Regions from separate parts of the Lysinibacillus sp. LK3 genome, predicted to be linked through region 2. Evidence: a T-box and tRNA genes for the amino acid it is inferred to sense, from the RefSeq annotation. Region 2 holds a T-box; the other holds one or more tRNA genes.
What was found. The T-box of region 2 lies ahead of cysS (cysteine--tRNA ligase). A T-box ahead of a tRNA ligase gene usually reads a tRNA of that ligase, here a tRNA-Cys.
Positions count from the first base shown of each region.

Region 1: it has a tRNA-Cys gene. The T-box ahead of cysS (cysteine--tRNA ligase) is inferred to sense a tRNA for this amino acid. The anticodon was not compared.

Region 1 covers NZ_LDUJ01000009.1:58,319-74,612, forward strand. The annotation lists gene VK91_RS06415 (LD-carboxypeptidase) at 1-623, opposite strand, end outside; gene VK91_RS06420 (DMT family transporter) at 745-1,644, shown strand; gene nagB (glucosamine-6-phosphate deaminase) at 1,665-2,378, opposite strand; gene VK91_RS06430 (arylamine N-acetyltransferase) at 2,565-3,311, shown strand; gene VK91_RS06435 (S-layer homology domain-containing protein) at 3,350-4,435, opposite strand; gene VK91_RS06440 (VOC family protein) at 4,518-4,877, opposite strand; gene VK91_RS06445 (TetR/AcrR family transcriptional regulator) at 5,054-5,650, shown strand; gene VK91_RS06450 (SGNH/GDSL hydrolase family protein) at 5,651-6,352, shown strand; gene VK91_RS06455 (SDR family oxidoreductase) at 6,355-7,164, shown strand; gene VK91_RS06460 (ABC transporter ATP-binding protein) at 7,205-7,879, opposite strand; gene VK91_RS06465 (ABC transporter permease) at 7,882-8,913, opposite strand; gene VK91_RS06470 (GNAT family N-acetyltransferase) at 9,121-9,993, opposite strand; gene VK91_RS22250 (S-layer homology domain-containing protein) at 10,094-14,278, opposite strand; tRNA gene VK91_RS06480 (tRNA-Leu) at 14,919-14,999, opposite strand; tRNA gene VK91_RS06485 (tRNA-Cys) at 15,047-15,120, opposite strand; tRNA gene VK91_RS06490 (tRNA-Gly) at 15,129-15,203, opposite strand; tRNA gene VK91_RS06495 (tRNA-Gln) at 15,209-15,283, opposite strand; tRNA gene VK91_RS06500 (tRNA-His) at 15,288-15,363, opposite strand; tRNA gene VK91_RS06505 (tRNA-His) at 15,399-15,474, opposite strand; tRNA gene VK91_RS06510 (tRNA-Trp) at 15,487-15,560, opposite strand; tRNA gene VK91_RS06515 (tRNA-Tyr) at 15,574-15,657, opposite strand; tRNA gene VK91_RS06520 (tRNA-Thr) at 15,667-15,742, opposite strand; tRNA gene VK91_RS06525 (tRNA-Phe) at 15,756-15,828, opposite strand; tRNA gene VK91_RS06530 (tRNA-Asp) at 15,844-15,919, opposite strand; tRNA gene VK91_RS06535 (tRNA-Met) at 15,923-15,997, opposite strand; tRNA gene VK91_RS06540 (tRNA-Val) at 16,024-16,099, opposite strand; tRNA gene VK91_RS06545 (tRNA-Glu) at 16,115-16,189, opposite strand; tRNA gene VK91_RS06550 (tRNA-Ser) at 16,214-16,294, opposite strand, start outside.
Region 2 covers NZ_LDUJ01000034.1:64,086-80,379, reverse strand. The annotation lists gene rpoB (DNA-directed RNA polymerase subunit beta) at 1-298, opposite strand, end outside; gene VK91_RS20670 (class I SAM-dependent methyltransferase) at 541-1,143, opposite strand; gene rplL (50S ribosomal protein L7/L12) at 1,220-1,579, opposite strand; gene rplJ (50S ribosomal protein L10) at 1,653-2,153, opposite strand; ribosomal protein L10 leader region at 2,186-2,331, opposite strand; gene rplA (50S ribosomal protein L1) at 2,385-3,083, opposite strand; gene rplK (50S ribosomal protein L11) at 3,200-3,625, opposite strand; gene nusG (transcription termination/antitermination protein NusG) at 3,855-4,388, opposite strand; gene secE (preprotein translocase subunit SecE) at 4,747-4,932, opposite strand; gene rpmG (50S ribosomal protein L33) at 4,981-5,127, opposite strand; gene sigH (RNA polymerase sporulation sigma factor SigH) at 5,205-5,852, opposite strand; gene VK91_RS20630 (NYN domain-containing protein) at 5,921-6,433, opposite strand; gene rlmB (23S rRNA (guanosine(2251)-2'-O)-methyltransferase RlmB) at 6,436-7,188, opposite strand; gene VK91_RS20620 (Mini-ribonuclease 3) at 7,188-7,628, opposite strand; gene cysS (cysteine--tRNA ligase) at 7,613-9,013, opposite strand; T-box leader at 9,075-9,293, opposite strand; gene gltX (glutamate--tRNA ligase) at 9,344-10,804, opposite strand; gene ispF (2-C-methyl-D-erythritol 2,4-cyclodiphosphate synthase) at 10,895-11,371, opposite strand; gene epsC (serine O-acetyltransferase EpsC) at 11,513-12,454, opposite strand; gene ispD (2-C-methyl-D-erythritol 4-phosphate cytidylyltransferase) at 12,769-13,464, opposite strand; gene VK91_RS20590 (PIN/TRAM domain-containing protein) at 13,476-14,561, opposite strand; gene radA (DNA repair protein RadA) at 14,844-16,220, opposite strand.

The DNA of each region.
Region 1 (16,294 bases), on a different contig from region 2:
TTTACATCCTCTATTAATAAAATCCTACCTTCAGTTCTTACTTCAAATTTGGTACCTAGTGTGCTGACAAGACGATAGAGATTTCCTCCGATCATTTCACCACGTGTGATGCCCCCAGCAATCGTTGTTAGCGGAGAAATTGCCTCTGTATACTGAATTTCCATAGGGGAAAATAGCTGTAAAAACATTTTTTTTGATAAATCATCCATCTTATTAGCTGACATCAGCATTGGCCCATGAAATGTCACCATATTGGCATACTCATTAATCGCACAATGTAAATATGTAACATCAGAAAAGCCCCAGAAAATCTTAGGATTTTCTTCTATTAAAGCATAATCAATTTTATCAGCAATTCTGGCAGAGCCATAGCCTCCCTTTACACAAAAGATTGCTTTCACTTCTGGGTTTTTTACCATCTCATGAAAATCAGCTAGTCTGATTTCATCACTTCCTGCCAAATATTCATGTTTTGCATGAATCGTATCACCCAGAATATAGCGAAGACCCAATTCGTCCAAAAAAGCTACTGCTTCTCCTAGTTTTTCAGGCTCTACAAGACTTGAAAGTGCAACAACACCGACTAAATCTCCCTTTTGTAAACATGGTACGGTACTTTTCACAGTTATTCCTCCTCTTGTTGTCCTTATTTTAGCATAGCAAAACTTCAGAGGCATTGATTATTGCTATACTGACTGCCTATAATTAACTTTACTATTCAATTAATAAAGGGGTTAAAGCATCTTGAAAATTCCACCATATATATTATTAGTACTCGCAACTCTTTTATGGGGTGGTAATTTTGTTATTGGACGTGCCGTTAGTGAAGATATTCCTCCCCTAACACTTGCCTTTTTACGCTGGTGCGTCGCATTTATTATCTTTTTTCCCATTGCATTTCACCAATTAAAACGTGAATGGCGGTTACTGAAAAGACATTGGTTTATTGTCATCATTCTTTCATTAACAGGTGTTACAGCATTTAACACACTTGTTTACATTGGATTACATTACACAACGTCCATTAATGCATCTTTAATGAACTCTTCTACGCCCATAATGATTTACATACTTTCCTTTATTTTTTTGAAGGAAAAACTATCAAAATATCAGTTAATAGGGACCGTTCTATCACTGAGTGGAGTTGCCTTTATTATAATGGGTGGCTCTTTTACAAGGATTGTCGATTTTACTTTCAACAAAGGGGATTTAATTGTAATCGCAGCAGTATTATGTTGGAGCATATATTCATTACTCATTAAACAATATGCAACTCGCTTACCAGGGCAGTCTACCTTTCTAGTGACGATTGGACTTGGGGCTATGATGCTATTTCCTTTTTCTCTCTATGAAACACTGTCTAGTGCAACAGCAATTCATTGGGAATGGTCAACCTTTGCTGCTATTTTATATGTTGGTATTTTTGCCTCTATCATTGCTTTTCTCTGCTGGAACAGTGGTGTTATACAGTTGGGAGCGAACAAAGCAAGTATTTATTTAAATTTCATTCCTGTTTTTGCCTCCATTTTTGCTGTTCTTTTTCTTGATGAGAAATTGCATTCATTTCAGCTTATAGGTGGACTAGCCGTTGTAGCAGGGGTTATTTTATCAGGAAAAATAAATAAGCAAAGACTTCAATCCTAAGAAGTCTTTGCTTATTTTTGCTAATTCGTACCACCATAAATTACTGTAACATTAGGATGGTTTAATAATTGGCTTGCTGGGAACTCTTCTGTAATATGACCACTTTTCAATTTCTCAATCGCCGCGAGTTTTTTTTCACCAAAGGCAATGAGGATGATTTCCTTTGCCTTCATTATGGAGTGAATGCCCATTGTAATGGCATGTGTTGGTACTTCAGACGGATCATCAAAATAAATAGCATTTTCTGTTCTTGTTGACTCTGTTAGCTCCACAATATTCGTCTTGGCATCAAACGATGTGCCTGGTTCATTAAAAGCAATATGTCCATTTACACCGATACCTAGAAGCTGTAAATCAATGCCTCCTGCTTCTTCAATGCGCTTATCATATGCAGCACATTCTTCAGCTAAATTGGCTGCCTGTCCATTTGGCAAATGGACATTTTTCGGCTGTATATCCACAAAATTAAATAAATTCTCATGCATAAATGTAAAGTAACTTGCTGGACTTGATTGCTCAATGCCAACATACTCATCCAAGTTAAAAGTTTGTACTTCCTTAAAAGATAAATGGCCAGCTTGGTGTCGTGCCACTAATTCTTTATACATGCCTACAGGTGATCCACCAGTTGCTAAACCTAAAACACTATCAGGTTTCTCTTGTATTTGTTTTGAGAAAATAGTAGCTGCCACTTCACTCATTTCCTCATATGTATTCACTTCTATCCATTTCATTCTTTATACGATACCTACCTTACCATTAATATTATTAACTAATATGTAAAATATTTCACTTTATAGTAGCTAATATATTAATCTTACTAGTTATTTAGCTATTTTTCTATCATTTCCTACTTCAGTTTATGCGTGTAATCTAAGACTATTTCGGTTATGTTATTAATAAGGAAGTGAGGCGATTTTATGAATTTACAAATTCAGCACTATTTACAGTATATTCAATTTCAAGGAACGTTAGAGCCATCTATTCAACTACTTGGACAACTACAAACTAAACATCTATTAACCATTCCCTATGAAAATTTAGATGTTGCCTTGAATCGTGGTATCTCCTTCGCTATTCCTGATATATTTAAGAAAATAATTATTGATAAACGTGGTGGCAATTGTTTTGAATTAAATATCTTATTCAGCTGGCTTCTACGAGAGCTTGGCTTTTCTGTCACCAATCGTTATGCCCAGTTTTGGCGCAACGTAGCGGAAAATACCCCTCCAGAGGAAATTCCTATGCATCAATTATTACTAGTAAATATGAGTGGACAATACTATATCTCGGATGTAGGTGTCGGTGCATTAGCACCCTGTAAACCAGTGCCACTGATTGCTGGCTATCAACACCGTGAAGGTAAAGAGTTATATAAAATAGATTATGATGAAGCGAATGGTTGGATGCTGTTGGAACAAGCTAAACATAGTTGGCGTTTGCTTTATAGTTTTCACAACGATGCCAATGATGCAAAATTTGCACCACGACTTTCCAAGCAAAAAAATAAAATTGCTATGATTCGAACCATTGGTGGCCGTCATACCATGATGAACAACGAATTTAGAATTTATGAAGGACAATCCTTAACTACTTATACAACAAACACTGAGAAGGAATGGCTGCAAGCTCTACAGCGTTTTTTTCATATCTCTATACAACAATAAGGAAAGCAAGTCCATCGGTGGCTTGCTTTCCTTTCACATTATTCCATTGTCCTATTGAGCAATTCAAACACAACTATGTCATTGTGTAGCTCTTTAACTAAACCTATATCATCTACAAAGTAATAAGTTTTCACTACATCACTAAATTCCGACCTTTTCTCGACTATAACCACGCCCGTAAATTGCACATCACCAGCTTGTACCGTACCATCAGTAGATTTTACAGTTACTCGTTCCCCTGCTGAAACCCCTGGATCATCTTCATGTAAAACAACGCCTATTCTAAGTGGGAGTTCTATATATAAATCATAATGTGTGTTAGCTTCACTAGCAATGGCTTGTCCGTATGCACGATCATGACCATATAAAAGCTCATCAGAGATAGTTTGTCCTGTACTTACATTTTTGACTGTCCATACATCATTTTTACCGTCGTGTTGCTGATATTGATAGTTTAAAGTATAACGCTTATTGTCACTTAAAGAATAATAGGCATACGTATATTCAAATGCGGGGTCCCTTAGCAAGTTAGGTTTAGAAAGAGTCATTGCTCTCGCTAAAAACGCTGAGAAATGGGCGCGTGTAACAGGGTCATTAGGTTTAAACGAACCATTCTCATAGCCCCTTACTAAATGATTATGGGCCAGTGTTAAAATTTCTTTATAACCTGGTGTCTGCTTACTCACATCTGTAAAATAATAAGGATCTGAACCTTTTAATTGAAAGGCCCTATTTAGCACAATCGCCATTTCCCCCCTAGTAAGCGGTGCATCTGGATGAAATTTATGGGCATTATCAAATATACCTTTATTTTGCACAGCCGCAATTTCTTTATAAAATTTATGAGTAGTTGTGACATCTTGATAGTTTGGATTTTGCACATGGATCGTGTTTAATCCTAAAGCACGTGTTAGCATTACAGCTACCTGTGCTTTCGTAATAAAATCATTCGGCTTGAACAAGTTATTCGAATACCCTTTCGCAATATCCTGTTCTACTAAATAATGAATTTCCGTCGTTAATGTATCATCCGTTAGATCGATAAAGCTGGCTGCCTGCACTTCCTTCGGTAATATACCAATCGTTATCAGGATCAAACATACTAGCTTCAATATGTTCTTCACATTATCCCTCCTCCTTCGATTCTATACCCATAAAGACGTACCCATATGCTTAAAATGAAAAAAGCCTCTATTAAAAGAGACTTTATTCGTTATTTTTATATTGAATTAATCCAATTCCTATTCCAGTCGGATCGACCAAATAAGCTAGATAGAAATCATCAAACGCCATTTTGTCACGCAAAATAGTAGCACCATTGTGTTTTGCCTGTGCAATGACTTCGTCAATTGCCTCCACTTCAATTTGAATTCTTGTACCATGCGGAAAATCGCTTGGTCCTTTACCAATGCCACCATTAATTCCAGCTTTGTCTTCATTCCCAGTCATAACTGCCCAATAATCCCACTTTGGAGCTGCCACCTCCCAGCCAAACACTTTACTATAAAAAGCTGCCGCTTTCTCCGGTTCCTGACTATTTAATTCAAAGCCAATCACTTTTCCCATACATATACCCCCTCATTTTTAGCATAACAAATAATTCAACAATAAATTGGAATTCCCTTCCTGCAAACTTTAGAAATTTGACAATATTCCAAATAAAAATTTATGTATTTAATTAGTTAGAAAATTATGTATAATTAAATTAGAACGACTGTTCAAATCATTAAAGGAGTACAACATTGAGTAAAAGACGCTATGACAGTGACAAGGCAAAGATTGAGATTATCAAACATGCCATCCAATTATTTTCTCAACATGGCTATAATCAGACATCTGTTGGTGATATTTCGAAAGCCTCTGGTTATAGTAAAGGACATATTTATTATCATTTCGAAAATAAAGAAAAGTTATTTGTGCTTTTGGCGCAGCAATCGATGAAAAATTGGCATGACAAATGGTTGCAACAAGAATCTTCATACACCACATCAACAGATAAATTGTATGGTATGGCCATGCATGTCCTCTATGAGTATCAAACACCCTTACTAAAGTCAGGTCAGGAACTGGCATCTAATCCCAAATCAAGTCCTGATTCTATACAACAGTTATTCAATTTAGCTATTACGCCAATGAATGCTTATCGAGCAATTCTTCAAGAGGGCATCGACCAAAACGAATTTGTTCATGGCAATGTAGATACATGGACCGTCTTACTTGGCACATGGCTAGGTGGATTATGTCAGCTGACCAATACTCAAAATTTAAAATCATTAGAACCACTCTTTCAACAGGCAATAACGATTTTCTTAAAAGAAATTAAAAAAGGTGGGGTTTAAATGAAAGTAGGTTTAATAGGTGATAGCTTAACAGAAGGTCATCCAGGCGTTTCATTTTATGATCTCTTGAAACATCAATATCCCCATATTTCATTCGATAATCTTGGAAATCCAGGCGAGACGATTAAAAGTTTATTTACTCGCTTGGAAAAAATGCCGCTCCAATCTTCCTATGATCTCCTTATTCTTTGGATAGGCGTCAATGACGTCTATTCAAAATTATTAAAGGTGCAAGCACAGCCTGTGGCGAAGGATCACTTTGAATTCGAAGAGTACTGCCTTAAGGTATTAGAGAAAGCACATGACGCTTCCAAAAATGTTGTATTAGTATCTCCAGCATTAGTAGGAGAAGATCTTCAAAATCCCTCTAACAAAGAAATAACACAATTAACGTCTGTTATGGAGTCTATTTCAATGAAATCTGGCAATGTTTATTTTGTAAATATGCAAAATCTCTTTAAAGATCATTTAGAACATTTGGAGTGCTCAGGCTTTATTAATACGAATGTAATAAGAGTCCTACTGGATGTTTTATTTTACAAAAGTCCTTTACGTATCGATAAATTATCTCAAAAAAGAGGGCTACATGTAACTTTAGATGGTGTTCATTTGAATAGTAAAGGTGCTGATTTAGTGGCACAGCAATATAGCTCTATCATTGAACTTTATAAAGTCGAAGGAGACAAAATCGGGAGGTCCTAAAGATGAGAAAGATTGCTGTTGTTACTGGCGGTGTTTCAGGGATAGGAAAGGCTATTTGCCAAGAATTAATTGCTCGACATATATTTGTCATTATTGCTGATATTCAAGATCATGAGGGTCGTGTGTTAGAAGCAGAGTTAAATAAGGATATCGCCCATGTAAAATTTGTACATTTAAATGTAACCGATTACAAAAATGTAACTTCTGTCATTCATGATGTATTTGAAGAATTTCACCGTATAGATTATCTGTTTAATAATGCTGGTATCGCTATGTATGGGGAGATGGGTGAAATGACTATTGAGGATTGGAAGGAAATTATGGCCATTAATTTATGGGGTGTCATTTATGGGACTCAAATAGGCTACCCACTTATGAAAAAACAAGGTTTTGGTCATATCGTCAATACCTCCTCTGCTGCAGGGTTAGGACCTTCTCCTTTTTCTACTGCATACGCTACTACCAAACATGCTGTTATAGGACTAACAACCTCTCTACACTATGAGGCTGAGGAATTCGGGATTAAGGTGAGTACTTTATGTCCAACGTTTGTGGATACACCAATTTTCGATAATGCAAAGGCGATTCATATGGATAAATCAATTATCACCAAACAATTAAAACAGCAAAAAATGATCTCACCTCAGCGAATTGCAAAAATGGCTATAGAGGGTGTTCATCAAAATAAGCCTATCATTTGTCCAATGCCAATGCGCAAAACACTGGATGTTGTTTTTACTATTTTTCCTTTTTTACACAAAGCGTTAATGAGAATGGTTTGTAAAGTGAGTCGTAATGCACGTTTAACCTAATGTTTCACAAGGCTCCCTACTAATGGGAGCCTTGCTTATTTTATAATACGACACCATCGCTCATTTTAATAATACGATCTGTATATGCCAACATTTCTTCGTCATGCGTCACTAATAATGTTGTTATATTTAAAGTTTTTGTTAATGTTCTTAATAACAACATAATCTCTTTAGAGCGCTGTGAATCTAAACTAGCCGTTGGTTCATCAGCAAACAATACTTTCGGTTGATGAATAATAGCACGTGCAATTGCTACACGTTGCTTCTCTCCCCCTGACAAGGAGGAGGGATAGGCAGTTTTACGATGTTCCATTCCAACTAACTCCAATAGCCGATTGACTTCATATTTCTGTTCATTCTTTTTTAATGGAGATTCAGCTACATCTAGCATTAATAGCAATTGTTCCTCCACTGTCAAAAATGGAACAAGGTGAGCAAATTGAAAAACAAAACCGAATTTACTTGCACGTAATTTTCGTACCTGGTCGGTTTTCATCGTCGTAAGATTCTGCTCTTCAAATAACACTTGCCCATCTGTTGCGGGTTGTAGTCCTGCAGCGATCGTTAATAATGTACTTTTCCCAGAGCCAGAAGCACCTACCAATGCTGTAATCTCTCCTTCATTTAAAGAAAGATTGATGCCCTTTAAGATCTCTTCCTCGACTTCACCATTCTTAAACGTTTTTCGTACTTCATCAATTGTAAATAACGTCATGATTAAGCCTCCCCTTGCTGTATTGCTTGTAACGGTTCAATTTTTTTAATTTGCATTCCTGACAAGGTCGCACCAATAAAGCCTATGAGGAGGAATACAACGGATAACTGTGTTGTAGTGCCTATTGTTAAAGTGAATGGCATCCCCTTAGGAGCAACTATATTAAATAGCTGGCTAAGACTGACAGATACCACAAGTGAAAAGATTGTAATAATAGCCATCTGTGTCCAGATCATTTTAAATAGCTTACTTGTTTTTAATCCAATCGCTTTTAAAATGCCATACAAGCCAATTTTTTGCACATTCATCATATAGAAGAAAATAGCAAACAACATCCCACTAATGACAACTAAGAACCATATAATCATATTTAAAGATAATTGTTCCGCATTATAACTAGGGATAGTATTGAGAAACTCTTTATTGCTATATGCTTGCAATCCCTTAATATCATTTGGCTCACTATTTGGGACAAAAATTAATTGTTTATCAGCTACCCGATACATCTCCTGATAAGCCTCTTCACTAATATAAGCAACGGGAGCATGGCTATATTTTTTTTGCTCTACAAAACCTTTTACAATGAACTTTCCACTGTATTGATTATTCGTTAATATATCTCCAACCTGTATTCCTTTATCTTGTAGTGAGCTATCCAAAAGCACCTCGTCTTGATGCACATTGCTAAAAAGTGTAGATTCCGTTGATGTCACAAAGGCTACACTTTGTTGTTTATCATCCTGATCATTTAAAAAGCCCATCTGGATCGAAAAAGCTACTGCCTCTTTTTCTTTACTTATGACTTTCTGTTGCAGGTCGCTATCGATTCTTGAAAGATTAAACGTGCCATCCGCATCCTCAGCCATATAAAATTGACCCTTCGGTAAATCCTTAATTAAAGCTGCATTATCCTGTGACAGACCATTTGCTAAACCCGAGATAATAAACGTTAAAAAACTAACTAGGAAGATAATGGAGCCCAAGATTAAAAACCGTACTTTATTCTTCTTCATTTCTTTCCAGGCAAGATTCATCACTAACCCCTCCATTTCTTTGATTACTCCTAGCTTAAAATTGTTAAATGAACAGAGCATGAACTAATCGTAAAAATTTAGAGATTATATAAAAAGCCGCTCTATAAAGACATTTTTATCCCATAGAGTGGCTTCTTTTTTGAATCTTATTTATCTTTACTTGCTAAAATCCCTCGCCTTGAATGAATTGATATTTTTGATTTCTAATCACGGTCTTAATATTTTATACGAACTGTGAATTTCAATTGTAGTATGAATATAGGATCTAAAATAACTCTTAAAGAATTTCAATACCTTTTCATCTTCATTTCTTACATCAAAACAAGCATACGGTATATTTAGTTGAATTTGATTTTTAATAACCTCGCCCAGTAAAGGTCTTAAAATATAATGATTTCTTCTATCTTCTTTAATAAAGAGGGAAGTAATAAATAAATGTTCATTATTCACATTTGTACTTAATATCCACCCGATGATTTCCTCTTTGTAGTAAACCCAAAAACTCGTTTGTGGACTAGCTTCACCAAATTGAAAATCCTCTAAGGGTGATAAATGCTTAGGATACCAATCAACATTGCGTAACGACTCCAGTTCCGCTTCATGAATTTGATTCAACGCTTTAACAGAGATGTCTTCTGGAAATGTGTTTTTTTCGATCCATTTTTCTTTGCTCATATCTTTCACATTAATCATAAAGTGAGTTTTGTCTAAAATTGGTGGAGTCCACGATTGCTTTCTTAATGTGTATTTTACATTCGGACTAGTTTCAGGAAAAACATTTGTATATAAAACATTTGCGCCTTTTGATTTTAGTTCTTTTTCGGCAAATTTTAGTAGTTTTTCTTCTATGTTTTTATTTTTAAACTTATCTCTAACATTTACTGAGTAGACGACGCCCATTCTGTCTAACTCTTTGTATTCCGCCAATATTGCTCCGAGAACTTCACTATTTTTATCAACTGAAACGCCTAGGACAAACGAGTCATTGTTTAGGTCATTAAATAAAAAGTCACCTTTAATATTTTTAAAATGCAGTAATACTTCATTAACTTGGGTTTCATTTATTCTTTGGATTAGCATGATTTTTACCTTCTTAATGAAAATAGTCTATTATTTGAGGTTTAGTAAAAAAGGGAAATGGATCACCTCGATAAGTGATCCATTCCAACTAAGGATTTACTTAAGGTCCCTCATTTCCAGTACCTTTAACACTTTTTATATAAGACGCTGGCTTTTCTGCGGTGGCTTTTATACGAATATGAATATATTGCGAAGTATTAGCTGGAATCTCAATATAAGTAACACCAGTTTTAGTTGTAGCAGTTGACCATTCTGCTGCATTATCTGCTGCATTTGGGTTGCTATCTACAAAATACTCATATGTCTCTTGAGTTTGTAAATTTGATAATTTGGTATACCCAGCAACACCAACCGCTACTGTAGGTTCAGGTGCAGCAGCAGGTTTGATATCATTTAACTCGATTTGCGCTAAATCTTGCACATCATTTGCTGGTTGCCCTCCTGCTGAAGCTATACGAATATGCACAAATTGACCCGCATTTATCGAAATATTATCAATTTCTGTTGTTCCTGATAGGGGTATTAATGTTGCGCCTGCCCAGTCTGTGCTAATAGATGTCGTAGCATTACTATCTATTATATATTCATACGTAACACCATCTGTTAATCCTGTCAGTTTCATTGTTCCTGCATTCGTTCCTTGTGCTTTCATTGCATTAGGTGCAGTAATTGGATTTACAATTGTTAATGGTATATTCGTTATATTTATTGTTTTTGCATCAGAATAGACTGTTTCATTCACAAATTCTTTTTGAGGCTTCGCTTTATTCAAAGCAGCGTCTTTTAAAGAAATATCGTTACCATTTGCACTCATCGTGATGGTTGTATTTTGTTCAATTTTTGATACGGTTGTTGCACCTAACGTGACAGTTACGGTATTTCCTAAAAGTTCAAAGGTATCATCATTAGCAAAAGCAAACGTAGAATTTGTTTGATTACTTAAAGTAAAATCATTCGCTAAATCAATTAGATTAGCCAAACCAAGATTTACATCCTCTGAGAAGATAATCGTTAACTGATCCCCTACATCTACACCGTTAGAACCCTTATCTATGAAGCCTGAACTAATAATAACTGGTGCAGCCTGATCAACTGCTGTCACATGAATCCCAGCTATATTCACTCCATTGATATCTATGATAGATTCATTTGGATTTTGAATAACCTCTGGTGTGAAGTGAGTACCAATCATTGGTTCCACTCTAATTGTAATATATTTGTTTTCACCTTGTGTATATAATGGATTAGGATTACCATTGCTAAGCAGTGGCGTTCTTCCATTTTTGTCTGTTACTTTTATAGATTCTACAGTAAAGCCAGGGACTGTAAATGAATCCTTAGTTACTGTCGTTGGATCAATATTTGCTGAAAATTTTAGGCGAATGGTTTCCATTTTTCCATCTTGTGAGCTGACCCCATCTTTACCATCTATCGTAACCGTTTCTAGCAATGGGTTATTTACTATTGTATTAGCAACTACTTGTCCAATCTTTTTCGCGAGTTTACCTGCTGACGTTCTTTCTACTACAACAACTACCTTACCAGCAGCTGATGAAATTTTACCATCAGGCGGAAGTGTTTCCCAAGAAGATACATCAGCATTTAATGATGGCTTTCCAGCGTCTGCTGCATTCGCATCATCAAAAACTTTAAAAGCAAACTCATTACCTAAATCTACAGGTTCACCAACTGTAATATTTATTTTATCGTTACTGAATGGATCGTCCACTGCCGTAACAGCTAATGGGCTTAAAGATCCGATGCTAACTCGTGTTCTTAAACTCTCTGCATATTGAGTACCATTGTCTGTTACTTTTATAATTGCTACATCAATTTCAGACATCCCATTAGCAAAACCAGAGGAAATCGCAATTGATTTTTCACCATTTCCGTCAGGAAGTATACCCCATTCTAATTGATTGCCTGAAACATCGTATACAGAAATCATATAATCACCTATTGGGGAAGGTAGTTTAACTGTCACTTTGTCTGCCCCAGTAGCATTGTCAGTAACAGTAATATCACTAACTGCTGGCGCATTCGGGAAAGTCGTTGGTACTCCTTTTTCGACTCTTGTGCTTTCTGTTTTTCCGTTTTCTGTAACTGTTACATAGACTTTATCAAGTCCTAGAGGAAATCCTCCTAGAATCTCTACTAGACTAAGTGCAGTTGACGTTGTTACTGAAAAGCTTCCAAGGATATTTCCATTTGTACTTGCATCATACACTTTAATTAATGAGCCTACTGGTAATGAAGGTAAAGCAATCATATCCTTGCCTGCTGTCGCGTAATTAACCAATTGTATGTGTGAAGGAGCTTGTGATTGATTTGAACTTTGAACATATACCGTCGTTGAAAAACTTGCTGGTATGTTCCCACTTGCTGCATACCGTACTTCATAGTTTCCTGCACCTAAGCCAATAATTTCTGTTGCTAATAAAGGTACATTCGTCCAACTTGTGTCTGTAACTAGTTTATATTGATATTTCTTACTTGCATTTAAACCTGTAATCTTACCATCATTTCCTACTAAAGTTGGAGACACCCCTTGTAAACCCTTTGGTGCTGATGGTGCTATGGGAACTGTTGTATCAATAGACCCGCTACCTGAGTTATCAGATGACGTATCGGATAAATCTGGGTTTTTTGTTCCAGCAATTCGTTCGACATTGCCTTTTACAGAATTATAATTTTGAATTATATCAGCAGGTTTTGAACCTGTTGGAATAACAAGGTTGCCAATTTTGGTTTCTGTTCCTATTGTAACTTTTGTTTCTCTATTAAGTGTTTCAAGATTACTTACTCGACCGATTGTTTGCAGATTTACATTTGCACTTGTCATAAGAGATAGATTAACAATGTCACTTTTACCAGATAATTTAACCTCACCTGTAGTTGTTACTTGTAAAGAAGTTACATTTGAGTTAATGACAACGTCAGTAGCTCCCTGGACAATCAATACTTTAGGAAGCACCACTGAACTTCCAGCAGTTAATATTGCATTGCTATTAACAACAATCTCTCCTACTGTAGATGCTCCAGATGTTTTCGATAGGAAAATAACATCAGCATTTTTATCGACACCCACATCACCCAATTGAAATTCACTGAAAACTACTCTTCCTCTTACTTTAGTTTCATTCGCAGCTATAGGTAAGTTATTCATAGATGCAACCTTTGCTCCAAAAGATTTATATGCATTAGTTTGATTTGCTAGTTGCAAAGTATCATCAATCGTCGTTTTACCTTCCACTTTCAAGAATTCAGAGTAGAAAGAATTCTCAACGCCTTTACCAACATGTAAATCGCCTTTAATGGTGATATTCTTCATTGTGATGTAATCGCTATTTACAATGACAGTAGAATCGATAGTTGCACCTTTTCCATCAAAGACAGCATGATTTACATAGGGGTTATTAGTATCAGTACTTGGTGTACCTTTTGCAGTTAATTCAATAGATTGTATTTGTTCAATTTTATTCTCTTTTATAGTTAGTTTTAAGTTGGCACCTTTTAATGTCGCTAGATTACTCGGATTAATCCATTTCTTTTGATCATCTGAAAGTGTGTATGTACCTTCAGAAGTCACCAGTGTCTCATCTGTAATATTGGAGATCGTCTCATTCACATGAACAGGAACAGGTGTTATTTTGTTTTCACTACGGTAAATGAATGCTGCTAGTTGTCCACGAGTCACACTTTTATTAGGCGAAAATGTTGTTGAGGTTGTTCCGGATGTGATTTCATTTTCAATCAATACCCCAACATAATTATTAAACCAATCATCTTGACTCACATCTGTAAAGTTTATTTTTTGTTGAGAATTTTCTGATTTTAAATCATAGGCTAATGAGATGATTTTTGCCATCTGTGCACGATTCACAGGATCATTCGGTCTGTATTCACCTTCAGATCCCACAATAATTCCTTTATCGGCTAATGCAGCAATATATTTATAGAAATTATGCTTTTCAGAGACATCTTTAAATCCTGGGTTCTTAATATTAGTTGTATCTAAATCTAATGCAAGTGCGATGATTTTTGCAGCATGGGCGCGAGTTAAAGGTTCGTTTGGACGGAAAGTACCATCTTCATAGCCACTTATAATATTACGTGCATGTAAACTATTTACTGCTTCATAAAAGTATGCATTTGACTGTACATCTTTGAATTTAGTTGCAGCTGCGTTAGCATTTGGTATCACTGTCACTAAACTACTTACCACAACAGATGCTGTAACTGTAGATGCTATTATCTTGTTAAAATTTTTATTCTTTTTTTTCATAATCTCACATTCTTTCCCTCATTATTGATGGTGACTTATTTACTAATAAATAGTAATTTGTGATATATCTTTTTGTATGTTTTTTTAAATTGGAATATCTCCCTTTCTTATTATAATTCCACAATGGTTTTTGGGTAGTTATTACCAAATATTTTAGATATATCCTTTTTTACTTTCCATTTTAGAGAAATTAGTCTACCTATCATACAAATGTGGTAAAAATATTTTATAATAAATAGTAAAATTAATATATATAAATTTTCAATTAATAGAACAAAAATTTTAGTTCAACTTCATGCATGACCCATACGTTGTGATTGATGTTTTCATGTTTCATTGATACAAAACATATCTTAATGCCACTTGTTTCTAAGAGAAGGAAGAAACTAAACTCTGTCTTGTCGTTTTCTGCTTTTAAGAGGCAAGTACACATTAATTTATCAGTTAACGTTACCATAATGAACGTAGATTATATTAAATAACTTTAGTTTGCTAATACAGCGCAAAATATAGCTGCTGTAAAGGCAAAAATATGACCCATTCAGTCCCCCGCTCCTTTATCTATGTTTATATACTTTCTATAATTTTTTACAACAAAAAAAGAACCCCTGATATATCAAGGATTCTTCGTTGTAATTGATACCGGTGGTCGGGGTCGAACCGACACTCCAAAGGAACACGATTTTGAGTCGTGCGCGTCTGCCAATTCCGCCACACCGGCATAATGGAGATAAAAAAAATCGGATAAACCGATTAACAGTTAAAATATGGAGGCGGCAACCGGATTTGAACCGGTGATAAGGGTGTTGCAGACCCGTGCCTTACCACTTGGCTATGCCGCCGTCATACATGGAGCGGAAGACGAGGTTCGAACTCGCGACCCCCACCTTGGCAAGGTGGTGTTCTACCACTGAACTACTTCCGCAAAAATGGCTGGGGTACTAGGATTCGAACCTAGGCATGACGGAATCAAAATCCGTTGCCTTACCGCTTGGCTATACCCCAACAATGGGGCGACTGATGGGAATCGAACCCACGAATGCCGGAACCACAATCCGGTGCGTTAACCACTTCGCCACAATCGCCATTGTATTATGATGTTTATTAATTTTATATTAGATGGGGCGACTGATGGGAATCGAACCCACGAATGCCGGAACCACAATCCGGTGCGTTAACCACTTCGCCACAATCGCCATAAAATTAATTGGCAGGGGCAGTAGGAATCGAACCCACACCAAAGGTTTTGGAGACCTCTATTCTACCGTTGAACTATGCCCCTAAAATAATAAAACTGGTGGAGGGGGACGGATTCGAACCGCCGAACCCTAAGGAGCGGATTTACAGTCCGCCGCGTTTAGCCACTTCGCTACCCCTCCGGGAAAATCTGGTGCCGGCTATAGGAATCGAACCCACGACCTACTGATTACAAGTCAGTTGCTCTACCTGCTGAGCTAAACCGGCAAAAAAAACAAGATGGGTCAGGACGGAATCGAACCGCCGACACTTAGAGCTTCAATCTAATGCTCTACCAACTGAGCTACTGACCCATATTTTAAAATAAATGGCGGTCCCGACCGGGATCGAACCGGCGATCTCCTGCGTGACAGGCAGGCATGTTAACCGCTACACCACGGGACCATTTGGTTGCGGGGGCTGGATTTGAACCAACGACCTTCGGGTTATGAGCCCGACGAGCTACCACTGCTCCACCCCGCGATAATACTATAATGTTGTAAAAATAATGGTGGAGGATGACGGGCTCGAACCGCCGACCCTCTGCTTGTAAGGCAGATGCTCTCCCAGCTGAGCTAATCCTCCATCTGGGTATTGAAATGGTGACCCCTACGGGATTCGAACCCGTGTTACCGCCGTGAAAGGGCGGTGTCTTAACCACTTGACCAAGGGGCCATCGTTTGGAACAAATCAAAGTGCTGGCGGAGAGTAAGGGATTTGAACCCTTGAGACAGTGTTAACCGCCTACACGATTTCCAATCGTGCTCCTTCGGCCACTCG
Region 2 (16,294 bases):
GTACTTTCACACGTAATGGAGCTGCGTAAGTAACATCTCGCTCTTTACACTCATCAACATCATATTTAGGCTCACCTAATGAATAATCGATGAATTCTAATGAAAGATTACCTGTAAAGTCCTCGATCGGCGAAATGTCACGGAACATTTCACGTAAACCTTCTTCAAGGAACCACTCGTAAGACGCCGTTTGAATCTCAATCAGATTTGGAAGCTCAAGCACCTCTTTAATACGCGCAAAGCTTCTACGCTGGCGGTGTTGTCCGTACTGAACTAGTTGACCTGTCAACTCATTCACCCCTCAATAAAGCGATATTAGGTCTTTGCAAAATCATACAAATAGTGTATGATTTCGAAAGACAAAAAGAAAACGAGTCTTCAAAAAGATCTCATTTTCGGTTAACTAAACTTATCTTGGCAAGTATACCCATATTAAAACAATTCTATACAAAAAGGGCATACGACCTCAAAATAATATTTTTGCATTGTATCATATTATCATAGCCGATTTGTCAAGTCAATAAATTATACATATTTCATTTATTTTTTTGCGCGTACTATCCAGTACCCTTTTTTCTTTTCTACTACATCGACTTCTGAAAACTTTTCTTCTAAGTAACTTACTGTCGATGGCGCTCCTTGTTTCTTCTGAATGACTACCCAGAGTTCACCCGAAGACACTAGCCGATCGTAAGCTCCATCGTAAAAGCGGAAAATCGTTTCCTTCCCCGCACGAATTGGTGGATTCGTTAAGATAGCTGCTGCATCTACATCTTTATCAACCATCGATAGGCCGTCACTCACAAATATTCGCACATTTTGAACACCGTTCACTTGCGCATTTTTTTGCGAAAGCGCAACTGCACGTTCATTAATATCCATCATAAAAACGGTACGGTCTGGATTAGTTTTGGCAATCGATAACCCTATCGGCCCGTATCCACAACCTACATCAAAAATCGCACCATCAATATCAGGCATTTGAAAAGCGTCTATTAAAACACGGGATCCAAAATCTACTTCGCTTTTACTAAATACACCTGCATCCGTTTCGAATGAAAACGTATGCCCTAGTAACTTGAATGTCCAGTGACGTGGTTTACTTTCAGTTTGAGGCTTACTTGTATAATAGTGATCTGACATTTTCACGCCTCCTCAGAATGAAGAAAAAAGCTCGCCAAAATGACGAGCTTTCCTTTTGTTAAAAAGTAACGCGAGATTACTTAACTTCTACAGATGCGCCAACTTCTTCAAGTTTAGCTTTGATTTCTTCAGCTTCATCTTTAGAAACGCCTTCTTTAAGAGCTTTAGGAGCGTTATCTACTACTTCTTTAGCTTCTTTAAGACCTAAACCAGTGATTTCACGAACCACTTTGATTACTTTGATTTTTTCTGCACCAGCAGATGCTAATACTACGTCAAATTCTGTTTTTTCTTCAGCTGCAGCAGCACCACCAGCAACTACTGCTACTGGAGCAGCAGCTGTTACACCGAATTCTTCTTCGATAGCTTTTACTAAATCGTTTAATTCAAGAACTGTCATAGCTTTGATAGCTTCTAAGATTTGCTCTTTATTCATTATAATTTCCTCCTAATTGGATAATGTTTTATTTTTTTGCGATCAGGCCGCAGAAGTATTAGTGCGTCTTAAATTACGCGCCTTGTTCTTCTTTTTGTTCTGCAACAGCTTTTGTTGCAAGTGCGAAGTTACGCACTGGAGCTTGAAGTACAGATAAAAGCATAGAAAGTAGACCTTCGCGTGATGGAAGTTCTGCAAGTGCTTTAACATCTTCAACAGAAGAAATAGTACCTTCAATAATACCAGCTTTAATTTCTAAAGCTTCGTTTTTCTTAGCGAACTCGTTGATGATTTTAGCAGGCGCTACAACATCTTCATTTGAGAACGCAATTGCGTTAGGACCAACTAATACGTCGTTGATTCCTTCAAGGCCAGCAGCTTCAGCAGCACGACGAGTTAAAGTGTTTTTGTAAACTTTGAACTCAACGCCAGCTTCACGAAGTTGTTTACGAAGCTCTGTTACTTGTGCAACATTAAGACCACGGTAATCCACAACTACTACAGAAGCAGCGCCTTGGAATTTTTCAGTAATCTCTTGAACTTGTACTTGTTTGTTTTCGATTGCTTTGCTCATGATGACACCTCCTATTAGAATGGGTCATTTATACCGACAAAAGAAAAGCCTCCGAGTCAAATAGACACAGAGGCTGAAAGTCATCATCTTTAAATAAGAATCTGAATTCCGATGTCCTCGGTAGGAACATTAAGTGACAAGTCACTCCTACTGTCTACGGTACAAATGGATAATTCACAACAGCAACTATAGTATCACGTATAGCCACTATCGTCAATACATATATATAAATTATTTTACTACTACGTTAGAAGCGTCAATTTTAACCGCTGGACCCATTGTAGTTGTAACATTTACAGATTTCATGTAAGTACCTTTAGCTGCAGCAGGTTTTGCTTTTTGAACTACATCAAAAACAGCTAAGAAGTTTTCTACTAATTTTTCTGCTGAGAAAGAAACTTTACCGATAGGAGCGTGGATAATACCAGCTTTATCAGCACGGTATTCTACTTTACCAGCTTTGATTTCTTCGATAGCTTTTGTTACATCAAAAGTAACTGTACCAGTTTTAGGGTTTGGCATTAAACCTTTAGGCCCTAATACACGACCAAGTTTACCAACTTCACCCATCATGTCAGGAGTTGCTACGATTACATCGAAGTCAAACCAACCTTGTTGGATTTTTTGGATGTATTCTGCATCGCCTACATAGTCAGCACCAGCTGCTTCAGCTTCTTTAAGTTTTTCACCTTTTGCAAATACTAATACACGTTGAGTTTTACCAGTACCGTTTGGTAGTACTACTGCACCACGGATTTGTTGGTCGTTCTTACGAGTATCAATACCTAAGCGGAAAGCAACTTCTACAGTAGCGTCGAAGTTTACTGTGCTAGTTTTTTGAGCAAGTTCGATTGCTTCTTGTGCAGTGTAAAGTGCGTTACGATCAATTAATTTTGCTGCATCTTGCAGTTTTTTACCTTTTTTAGCCATTATATATTTCCTCCTTGATTGTGGTTATAGCGGATTTTACCTCCCACGAATAAAGGTTGCGTGTTCACAAAGAAACTTCGCAACCTTCCAAAAAACAAAACATCAAGTAAATGGGATTAGTCTTCGATAACAATACCCATGCTTCGTGCAGTACCTTCAACCATTAACATAGCAGCTTCTACTGAAGCAGCGTTAAGGTCTGGCATTTTAGTTTCAGCGATTTCGCGAACTTTATCACGTTTAACCGTTGCCACTTTTTTACGGTTTGGTTCACCAGATCCAGATTGGATACCAGCTGCTACTTTAAGTAGAACTGCTGCAGGTGGAGTTTTTGTAATGAAAGTGAAAGAACGATCCTCGAATACTGAAATTTCAACTGGGATAATAAGACCAGCTTGATCAGCAGTACGCGCATTAAATTCTTTACAGAATCCCATGATGTTCACACCCGCTTGACCTAATGCAGGACCAACCGGTGGAGCTGGGTTAGCTTTACCAGCAGGGATTTGAAGTTTAACAACTTTAATAACTTTTTTAGCCACGAGACACACCTCCTTAAGTCCGTGATGTGGTAATTGGGTTGCCCCTCCCACTCAATATCTGTCTGTCAGCTAAGTGCCGATAACATTAAAATTATCATTACAGACGTCAAACAAAAGTATGACAGTCTGACCTATGAAATGATACCACTTTTAATTTTTTTAAGCAAGTAGTAATTAACAAAATCTGCGAAACATCTACCAATTAGCATGTAATGTTCTAATGTTAGAACTATAATTTTTGAACTTGTTCGAAATCTAGCTCCATAATCGTTTCGCGACCAAACATATCAACCGTCACTTTAATTTTACCTTTTTCTGTGTCAATTTCTTCAACACGTCCTTGGAAATGAGCAAACGGCCCTTCTAATACTTCTACTGCTTCACCAACAGAAATGTCCACTTCTACAACTTTATCAGTCATACCCATTTGTTGTAGTAAACGATCTGCTTCTTCAGGTAATAACGGTGTTGGTTTTGCTCCTCCACCAGATGAACCGATAAAGCCCGTAACACCAGGCGTATTTCGAACTACATACCAAGAATCATCTGTCATGATTAACTCTACTAACACATAACCAGGGAAAACTTTACGCATCATTGTACGTTTTTTTCCATCTTTCATTTCTGTTTCTTCATGCTCAGGAACAATCACACGGAAGATTTTATCTTGCATTCCCATTGTTTCTACACGTTTCTCTAGGTTTGCTTTTACACGGTTTTCATACCCTGAATACGTATGAACAACATACCAATTTTTCTCCATAACTACTAGGACTCCTCGTCCGTCCCTCCCTTACAAATAAAAGTGAAAATGAATCGCGATACGCTCAATGCATTTTTACTCTTTTCACAAACATCTCATTAGAAAAATATAGCTTTCGCTAATTACTTGCGAAAGCTCGATGATATATACCGAAACTAGCATAGTCATCTATCGCTACTATCATACTCTCCTAGTAGTATTTATCATAATGAGGAGATTTTACTGCTTTGCGCTTCACTTCACCCATCCCACCGATCCCATTAGATGGGGTTTTCTGCTGAATGAATGAAGATAAAACAAACGAAAAAACCCGTTATTGCAATGGACGGGCTATTTCAAAAATATGCTATTTACTAAATTATAAATCTAAGTACCAGCGGAATAATGATGAAATACCTAAGTCAACTAACACAAAAAATAAAGCCATAATGACAACAGTTGAAATTACAACGACTGTATATTTCGTCAGTTCTTTACTTTTCGGCCAGCTTGTTTTGCGCATTTCTGACATTACATCGCTGAAAAAGCTTTTGATCTTGCCCATTCTAGCTTAACCTCCGAATCAATCAAATCTGTCTATTTACATATCATTTTATAGCGTTTGTTTATGCATTGTATGTTCATTGCAATGCGAGCAAAATTTCTTTAATTCGAGACGTACAGTTGAACCTTCTTTAGCTGGGAACGTGTAATTTCTCGAACCACATTTCTCACAATTTAGCACGACTTTTTTTGCCATATAATCACCTTTTTCGGCACTTTGTCTTTTTAAGACTAACACCTATATTTGTCAATGTCAATAAAGGCCTAAATGGGCTAAGACATTTCCTCAAGGACTAAATGACGTTCTAATTTACGTTTTACCCGCTGCAATGCATTATCGATAGATTTCACATGACGATTTAATTTGGCAGAAATTTCATGATAAGACTGACCGTCTAGATATAAGGCTAAAACTTGTAGCTCTAATTCACTTAAAATCTCACTCATCTTTTCTTCTAAATATCCAAACTCTTCTCTATGAATCATCAATTCTTCTGGATCATCCATAATAGCACCCGTTAGTACATCCATAAGCGTTCGGTCTGACTCTTCGTCGAATATAGGCTTGTCCAAAGAGATATAGGAATTTAGAGGTATATGCTTTTGCCTAGTTGCTGTTTTAATAGCAGTGATAATCTGTCTTGTAATACATAACTCTGCAAAAGCTCTGAATGATGCAAGCTTATCTCCTTTAAAATCACGAATCGCTTTATATAAGCCTATCATGCCCTCTTGTACAATGTCTTCCTTATCTGCTCCGATTAAAAAATAGGATCTTGCCTTCGCTCTTACTAACAAACGGTATTTTGTAATTAAATAATCCAACGCATCTGTATTACCTTGATGCACCATTTCAATAAGCTCTTCATCATTGAATCGTTCAAAATCTTGTGTCACTTGTACAATGCTATTTTTAAACATGGTATCACCTCAGCCACAACAGATAATTAGAAACAGTATAACGGAATTGGAAAATATGCGTCAATCAATCATTTCAACCCTCGTCGCCATTTTTCAAAGGCGAGCGCAACATCTGGTTTTAATTCTATACGAGAAGGCGGCTTACTTTCTTGCTTCCGCTTCACATCATGAGTAATTTTATGTTGGATAATACTTGTATCAATTTCTAGCTCTCTAGCCGATTTCCTTAAGGCACCATTCCCAAATATAACACTTTGCTCTGCCATATCAGAAGTTGCTACATGAATTTGTACATTTCTAGCCTTTAATTCATGTGTCATTTTTTCAATACGTTCATCTGCTGTTTCATTTTTTCGTGTATAAATGACTTCTACATCATTTTCTATATAAGATTGCTCTACTCCTGGTACAAGATGGGCGTCAAAAACAATAATTACGCGCCAACCCATTGCTGCTTTATATTCAGCTATGAGTTCTATCAACCTTCTTCGCGCATCCTCAAAATTTGTATCACGCAATGGCCGCAGCTCTTTCCAAGATCCAATCATATTATAGCCATCAACAAGCAAAATGTTTTTCATTGTTATTCAATCGCTTCTTGACGTTTACGATACACTTCGTACATTAATAAAGCCGCTGCTACTGATGCGTTCAGTGATGTGACATGCCCAACCATCGGTAAGTGATATAAAAAATCGCATTTTTCTTTTAATAAACGCCCCATCCCTTTGCCCTCACTACCGATAATGATGGCTAATGGTAATGTTGCATCCATTTTTCGATAATCTGCAGATCCCTTTGCATCTGTCCCTGCAATCCATACACCGTGTTCTTTTAATTCATCTATAGTTTGAGCAAGATTGTTTACACGTACAACTGGAACGTGTTCAATCGCTCCTGTAGATGCCTTTGCCACTACTGCTGTTAGACTCACTGATCGGCGCTTAGGAATAATAATACCATGTGCTCCTATAGCATCAGCCGTTCTCATAATAGACCCTAGATTATGAGGATCCTCTAACTCATCTAAGATTAAGAAAAAAGGATCTTCCTGTTTATTAGCTGCGGCTGCAAATAAATCCTCTAGTTCAGCATACTTATAAGCGGCAACAGAAGCAACGATACCTTGATGATTAGCACTTGATAATTGATCAACTTTCTTTTTTGGGACAAATTGAACTATGACACCACGTTCACGGGCTAAATCTAGCAGTTCATTGACGCCAGATTTTTTTACTCCTTCTGCAATCCATACTTTATTCATATCGCGGCCTGAACGAAGTGCTTCTAACACTGGGTTTTTACCGGCAATAATTTCACCATTCTGTTCTGCCATTATTTAGACACTCCTTTTGATTCCTCGATTATTTGAATAGCATATGCAATGATTTCGTAGACGCGTTCTAGTTCATTTAATAAATATAAACTACCAAGCACCGCCTCAAAGCCTGAGCTATTACGATAGGTTTGGACATCCGTATTTTTTGGTACAGAGCCGGATTTGGCATTGCGTCCACGGCGGAACACAGCCAATTCCTCCTCTGTTAAATAATTTTCATCCATCATGCGATGAACGATCATCGATTGCGCTTTTGCTGAGACGTAGCGAGTTGCCTCTCGATGTAGTGTGTTTGGTTTAACACGACCAGAGCGTAGCAAATATTCTCGGACCTTTTGTTCCAATACGGCATCACCCATATAGGCTAACGCCAGCGCTTTTAATTGTTTAACATCTTCATTGCGAAGTTTATCCAACTTAATTACCCTCGTTTCCATCTAGTTCCTTGTCGTGTATCTTCTAAAATGATACCTTGGGCTTGCAAATGGTCACGGATCTCATCAGAGCGAGCAAAATCACGATTTTTACGTGCCTCGACGCGCTCTTGTAGTAATGCTTCAATTTCTTCGTCTAATAGTTCTTCTTCTTTTGCAAATTCAATACCTAAGACGTCGCCTAGTACTTCAAAGGTTTCAATAAAGGTTTCTAATACCTTCTTGCAAGTATTGGCTTCATTTAAGTAAATATTAGCAATACGAGCTACTTCAAATAATACAGAAATAGCGTTGGCTGTATTAAAATCATCATCCATTGCCTCTTCAAAATGCGCTTTCTGTTCCGCAATTTTGTTCAGCCATTCTTCTGAATGATCACCTAAGCTTACAGTAGTCGTAAGGCGATGCTTCACATTGTTGTATGCTGTACGAATGCGCTCTAAACCTGACGCAGCAGCTTCTACTAGGTCCTTCGCAAAGTTAATTGGATGACGATAATGGACAGATAGCATGAAGAAACGCAATATCTGCGGGTCAATTTGTTTACGGATATCATTCACAAGAATAAAATTCCCAAGAGATTTGGACATCTTTTCATTATCAATATTAATATACCCGTTATGCATCCAATAACGCGCAAATGTTTTATCATTGTGTGCCTCTGATTGAGCAATTTCATTTTCGTGGTGAGGGAAAGTTAAATCCTGCCCACCAGCATGAATATCAATAGTATCTCCTAAATGTTCACGAGCCATTACAGAACACTCAATATGCCACCCTGGACGGCCATCTCCCCATGGGCTTTCCCAGAATATCTCACCTGGCTTAGCAGCTTTCCATAAAGCAAAATCTAGCGCATCATCTTTTTTCTCGCCCGCTTCAATACGAGCACCGATTTTTAAATCGTCAACTGATTGGTGTGATAATTTACCATAGCCATCAAATTTACGAGTACGGTAATACACATCTCCTGCAGACTCATAAGCGTAGCCCTTTTCAATTAGCACTTGAATAAATTGAATGATATCGTCCATATGCTCTGTCACACGTGGATGAACATCTGCCTTTTTGCATCCCAGTGCTGTAACATCTTCAAAATAGGCTGCAATAAAACGCTCTGTTAATTCGTGTACTTCTTCACCAAGCTCATTTGCTGCTTTAATAATTTTATCGTCTACATCCGTAAAATTGGAAACAAACTTTACATCATAGCCTTTATACTGAAAATAACGACGTACTGTATCATAAACAATTACAGGACGTGAATTCCCAATATGGATATAGTTATAAACCGTAGGACCGCAGACATACATTTTTACCTTGCCCTCTTCTAGCGGTACAAAGGTTTCCTTTTGTCGTGTTAATGAGTTAAAAATTTGAATACCCATTGTATTTCACTCTCCTTTTCTGTTGAATAAAAAAAGCGCCTCTATCACTCCTAAAAGGAATGACAGAGACGCTCGATTTGCGTGGTTCCACTCTGATTGAAGACAAAAGGTCTTCCACTTTGGACATCCATTAACGGGGATGACTCGATAAAGCCTACTCTCGTTCAGCTTTATGCTCAAAGGTGCATTTCAGTTTTGCCTAGGCTCAGACCACTTTCAGCCGATGATGGTCCTCTCTTAAGAGCATGCGCCACTTACTTCTCCTTATCAACGCTTTTTCAATGTAAATACATTTTACAACGAAAGAATGAATTGTCAATAAATTTATCTTTATTGTGCAAATTTTTCTACACGGTCAATTGCTTTCTCTTTACCAATTAAACAAATGGCGTTCGGCAACTCTGGTCCATGTGTTTCACCTGTTGTCACAACACGGATTGGCATGAACAGATTTTTACCTTTATGACCAGTTGTCTTTTGTACAGCTTTAATCGCAGCTTTTACCGCATCTGGTGTAAACTCTTCTAGCTCTTCCAATTGTGCTTTAAATGCCGCCATTACTTCAGGTACTTGCTCTCCTGCTAAAACCTCTTTTGCTTCTTCATCATATTCAATATGGTCGTTAAAGAATAGGCTAGATAATTCGACAATTTCTGCACCAAAGCTCATTTGGTCATGATAAAGTGCGATTAAATCCGTCGCCCAAGCATGTTGCTCTGCAGTAAGCTCTTCAGGTAATAAGCCTGCTTTTTGTAGATGTGGTAAAGATAAAGCTACAACTTCTTCCAAAGACAACTTTTTAATATATTGATTATTCATCCATGTTAGCTTTTGTTTATCGAACATAGATGGTGATTTTGAAAGACGTTTTTCATCAAACATTTTGATAAATTCTTCTTTTGAGAAAATCTCTTCTTCTCCCTCTGGAGACCAACCAAGTAGCGCAAAGAAGTTAAACATCGCTTCAGGAAGATAACCTAAATCTTTATATTGCGTAACAAATTGAATAATCGATTCATCACGCTTAGATAGTTTTTTACGGTTTTCGTTAATAATTAATGTCATATGTCCAAAGCGTGGATATTCCCAACCAAATGCATCAAAAATCATCATTTGCTTTGGTGTATTCGATAAATGCTCCTCACCGCGGAAAACGTGAGAGATTTCCATAAAGTGATCATCTAAAACAACTGCATAGTTATATGTTGGAATACCATTTGCTTTTACAAGTACCCAATCACCAATATCTTTAGACTCAAAGGTAACTTGTCCACGAACTAAATCTTCAAATTCGTATGTTACATTTTCAGGTACACGCATACGGATTGTGTATGGCTCACCTGCCGCTTCTTTAGCAGCGATTTCATCTGCTGATAAGTGGCGACATGTACCATCATAAGTAGGAGCAGCTACACCTCTTGCTTTTTGTTCTTCACGAGATGCTTCAAGCTTTTCAGAAGAACAGAAACACTTGTAGGCTACACCTTGTTCTAATAGTTTTTCAGCGTGCTCTTTATAAATATCAAGACGTTCCATTTGACGATAAGGCGCATAAGGTCCACCAATATCAATGGACTCATCATATTCAATACCTAACCATTTTAGGTTATCTAGCTGAGATGCTTCTCCGCCCTCTACATTACGTTCAATATCCGTATCTTCAATACGTACAATGAATTTACCGTTATGATGTTTTGCATATAAATAATTGAATAATGCTGTACGCGCTCCACCGATATGTAAATAACCTGTTGGAGATGGCGCGTAACGAACGCGAACTTCTTTCGTCATAATTAAAAGCCTCCTAAATTTTCGATCAAAAATTGACTTTGTTCATTTTACCACTCTGTTACAGGAAATAAAAGCGGGGTTCATCCACATTTATTTCTTGATCAATAGAATTGTTGCCATTGTCGCAATACCTTCCTCGCGACCTGTAAAACCTAATCGTTCAGTTGTAGTTGCTTTAACATTTACCTGTGAAGGCTCTGCATGTAATAATTCAGCGATACGTTGTTGCATCTGTCCAATATAGGGGGCCATTTTAGGACGCTGTGCCATAATGGTACAATCGACATTACCTAGAGAATAACCCTTATCCTCAACGATCTTCCAAATGTACTCTAATAATTTTGCTGAGTCCGCGTCCTTAAATGCAGGGTCTGTATCTGGAAAATGACGGCCAATATCCCCTTCTCCAATTGCTCCTAGAGCCGCATCTGTGACAGTGTGTAAGAGAACATCCGCATCTGAATGTCCTACTAGTCCTTTTTCATGCGGAATGGTAATGCCACCAATAATTAATGGACGACCTTCTTCAAATGCATGTACGTCAAAACCTTGTCCAATTCGAAACATATTCATCTTCCTTTAATTAATATTTATCATTATCATATCAAAATTTGCCCTAGGTTGTTTGAAAAGCGCTTTAATAATTATCCTCCTATAGCAGTAATGGGCAGTTTAGAAAGCTACACTCTCTAGACTGCCCCACATTCTTTAAATATGATACTCTATATTTTTCATTTGACTGTTGCTAATATTCGGAGATGGCTGTGAATTATAAACACGTGAATAAGGGGGAACAGAGTGTGTTAGCCAAATATTACTTCCTAAAACGGAATCGTGCCCAATCGTCGTCTCGCCCCCTAAGATAGTAGCACCAGCATAAATGACAACATTGTCGGCAATATTCGGATGACGTTTAATGCCCTTAATTGGATTACCATTTTCATCCAATGGGAAGCTTAGTGCACCTAATGTTACACCTTGATAAATTTTTACATTCTTACCGATAGTACAAGTTTCACCGATAACGACACCTGTTCCGTGGTCAATAAAGAATGATTCTCCTATTGTAGCCCCTGGATGAATATCGATACCCGTTAATCGGTGCGCATATTCTGACATAATTCGAGGCACAATTTGTACACCCATTTCGTATAACTCATGTGCGATGCGGTGAATATAAACAGCTACAATAGATGGATAGCTTAGCAAAATTTCCTCTGTGGAAAGAGCTGCTGGGTCACCATTATATGCCGCTTGAATATCTGTTTGTAGCACTTGGCGAATGGCAGGAAATCGATTAATCAAATTCATAACAATTTTGTCTGCTTGTTCACGGCAATACTTCTCGCAATTGGCAGGATCACTATCCTCCATATTATAAAATAATACTTTTTCGATAATATCCCGCAAATCTAATGCTGTTTCACGCAGCTTATTACTGCAAACTACGTTCACCCTTGTTTCATCAATAGGTCTTGTCATATAAATGCCAGGAAACAGCACCTCATGGAAATTATCTATTATTTTTATAACCCGATCTCGTCCATCAAAGCCTATTGAGTTGTCAACGTCGATGTACTGTTTATTTATACTAGTTAATGAACCTGTAATTTCTGGAACCTTTTGATTCAACCAATCATTTAATGACACAATAAACACCCCTCACATCTTTTCATCTATTCTATTACCTTATTAATCATATATCCACTATTTCATTTTACACATAAAACAATCACATATGGATAAAATCCACTTTATTGGAGCATTCCAACTTTTTATTCTCTTCTACGCCTTCGTTTCTAATTCGACTAGCAGTTATGTCATTATTATCATACATATATGGATGAACAGATTACGAAGCAATAAGGCATTCTGACCATATAATTTTTCCCAAACAAAACAAATAAAAAAGACTATCCATCCTTAACAAACTACGAATGAATAGCCTCTATAAATAATATTTCTTAATGATTGAATGATCCACGCTTACGCAAGATTGCCTCACCAAATACTAAGTCTTCTTGTGTTGTCATTTTTACATTTTCATAACTACTTTCTACGATGTGTACCTGATGTCCGAGACGCTCCATTAGCATTGCCTCATCTGTCCCAAGAAAACCTACTTTTTCAGCTACGTCCTCCGCTTCCATAATTAATTCAAAACGGAATGCTTGTGGAGTTTGCACCATCCAAAGGCTTTCTCGATCAACCGTTTCCTCTATAATGCCATTCATTGATACTTTTTTCATCGTATCTTTCGCACGAACCCCTGCAATTGCTGCACCATGATGATGCGCGTTCTGTACAAGCTTTGCAATGATATCATGCGTAATAAACGGGCGTGCTGCGTCATGGACAAGCACAATATCTACCTGTTGCATCTCTTTCATGCAAGAATGAACCGAATGCTGTCGCTCAGCACCCCCATCAGGTAAACCCTTCACTTTGGTAATCCTATAGTCCTCTAGCATTTTTTGAATAAATCCACGCTCTTCTGGTTTTACAGCGAGCCAAATACCTGTGCAAGCGGGATCTTGTTGAAACACTTCTAGCGTGTGTACCAGAATAGGTTTCTCTAAAAGCTTTAAAAATAATTTATTTTGCCCTGCACCCATACGCTTCCCACTTCCGGCAGCAGGTAGAACCACTTCATATTGCATTTCCCCACATCCTAATCGTCCTTCGGCTTAGCAAATATCATACGACCTGCTGATGTTTGCAGCACACTAGTAACTGTAACTGTAATTGCCTGTCCGATATAACTACGACCACCTTCAACCACAATCATCGTACCATCATCTAAATAGGCAACTCCTTGGTTATGCTCTTTGCCATCCTTTATAACCACAACCTGCATATCTTCACCTGGTATAACTACAGGTTTCACTGCATTCGCTAAATCATTGATATTTAACACTTTTACATGATGGAGCTCACAGACTTTATTCAGGTTAAAATCATTGGTAACGATGCATGTATCATTGCCCATTTTTTTTGCAAGACGGACAAGCTTTAAATCTACCTCTTGTACATCTTCAAAATCCTCGTCCGTAATTTCAACTTTTGTCTTACGCTCATCTTGTAATTTTTTTAAAATATCTAAACCACGCCGACCTCTTGTGCGCTTTAAGGTATCAGATGAATCAGCTATATGCTGAAGCTCTGTGAGCACAAATTGAGGTACAACTAATATACCCTCAATGAAGCCTGTTTCAGAAATATCAGCAATACGACCATCAATAATTACACTTGTATCTAGCAGTTTGTAGCTTCCACGAACCTCTTGAGCTTCAGCACCTTCAGCAGCTTTTTTCTTCGTATTGGTACTACGTAATGTAAAAAGCTGTATGAGCTCATCTCTTTTTCTAAAACCTAGACGGAACCCTAAATACCCTAATACAAATGACAGGATAATTGGAAGTACTTCCGAAATAACAGGGAATGGTACACTATCAATGGCAAAGCCTAAAAAGTAAGCGACAATCAACCCAATTATTAAACCAAACGTACCAAATAATAAATCTCCGATAGGAACCTTAAACAGAACTTCTTCCATCCAGCTAATGAGCCTTACAAAGTAATCGGAAAATGCAAAAGATAGTGTAAACAGTAAAAGTGCGCCTAGAGCTACTGATACATAAGGATTATCTAGCCAAGGATTAGATGATAAATGAAGCAATTCGTATAATGGCGGTAAGAAAACAAGGCCCAATGCTCCTCCAATCAGTAAAAACGCAATTTGAACAAATTTTTTCACAAGCTGTCACCTCCTAATTGTTAGTTAAGATTATACATAGTTTACGGTAGAAAATCTTTCATGAGCTCAGTCAAAATCTCATTATTTTTGATGTTGTGAAACAAGGATAAGATAGTTAGACAAAATTTTACAAACTTCTATTTTGTTCGTACTAGATGAAATCCTTTATTCATTCATCAGCTATTATTTAGGACGATTATTCTTTTATTTGAGTTTCCGATATTAGCATCAAAAATGAAGGAAAATGCATGTCAGAATAATATCCAACATGCACAACCTCCTTTATAACTCTCTAAAGCATGCATTTAGTGCATCTTTTATCGTTTCTACACCAACAATTTCAATTCCCTGCGGAAATTCCCAACCACCAATATTCGAAGAAGGAATGAAAGCTCTTTTAAATCCAAGCTTCGCCGCTTCAATGACTCGCTGTTCTATACGTGATACCCGACGGACCTCACCTGTCAGTCCGACCTCACCAATAAAGCAATCCGTTGCACGCACTGCCTGATCCTTAAAACTAGATACAATGCTTGTCAACACCGCTAAATCTATTGCTGGCTCATCCAGCTTGACACCACCAGCAACTTTAATATATGCATCCTGAGCTTGTAGCATGAGACCCATACGCTTTTCTAGTACAGCCATTAGCAATTGTACTCGGTTTTGATCTACACCTGTAGCCATACGTTTAGGATAGTTAAAGCTTGTAGGTGTAACTAAGGATTGAATTTCAACAAGGATTGGCCTTGTCCCCTCCATTGAGGCTACAATAGTTGACCCTGCCGCACCTTGTGAACGCTCCTGTAAAAATAACTCAGAAGGGTTTAGAACTTCCTTTAACCCACCTTGAAGCATTTCAAATATAGCAATTTCATTTGTAGATCCGAAGCGGTTTTTTTGGCTTCGTAAAATACGATGATTATGATGTCTCTCCCCTTCAAAGTACAGTACAGTATCCACCATATGCTCTAAAATACGTGGCCCTGCAATTTGTCCCTCTTTTGTGACATGCCCTACTAGAAAAATAGCAATGCCTTTTGTTTTAGCGATTCGCATCAGCTCAGCTGTACATTCACGAACCTGTGAGACACTACCTGGGGCGCTTGTTACTTCTGGATGAAAAACCGTTTGTATGGAATCGACAATGACAAATTTAGGTTGTACTTCATCAATGGTTTGGTTTAAAAACTCTAGGTTTGTTTCGGAGTATATGTAAAGCTCTTGAGAAATCACTCCTAAACGCTCTGCTCGTAATTTCGTTTGACGAATGGATTCCTCTCCGGAAATATAAAGTACGCGATGCCCTTTATTCGAGAGTAATGCGGAAACCTGTAATAGTAATGTTGATTTCCCTATTCCAGGATCGCCCCCAATTAATACTAGAGAACCAGGTACAATGCCCCCGCCTAATACACGGTTGAGTTCGCCCATTTCTGTTGCTACGCGCGATTCTTCAGTAGCTTCCACTTGGATAATCGGGATTGCCTTTTGAGTAACTGTAGCAGAATGTTGAAATGCTCCACGTGGGCCTTTTGCAACCATTTCTACTTCTTCCACCATTTTATTCCATTCACCACACCCAGGGCATCTTCCCATCCATTTAGCAGATTCATAGCCACAGCCTGAACATACAAATTTCGTTTTTTTCTTTGCCAAATTGCTTTCACCTCGAATATTTGTTCTTATCCTTAATTGTACAGAAAAAAAGACAGCTTGGCACTTAAAGCCTT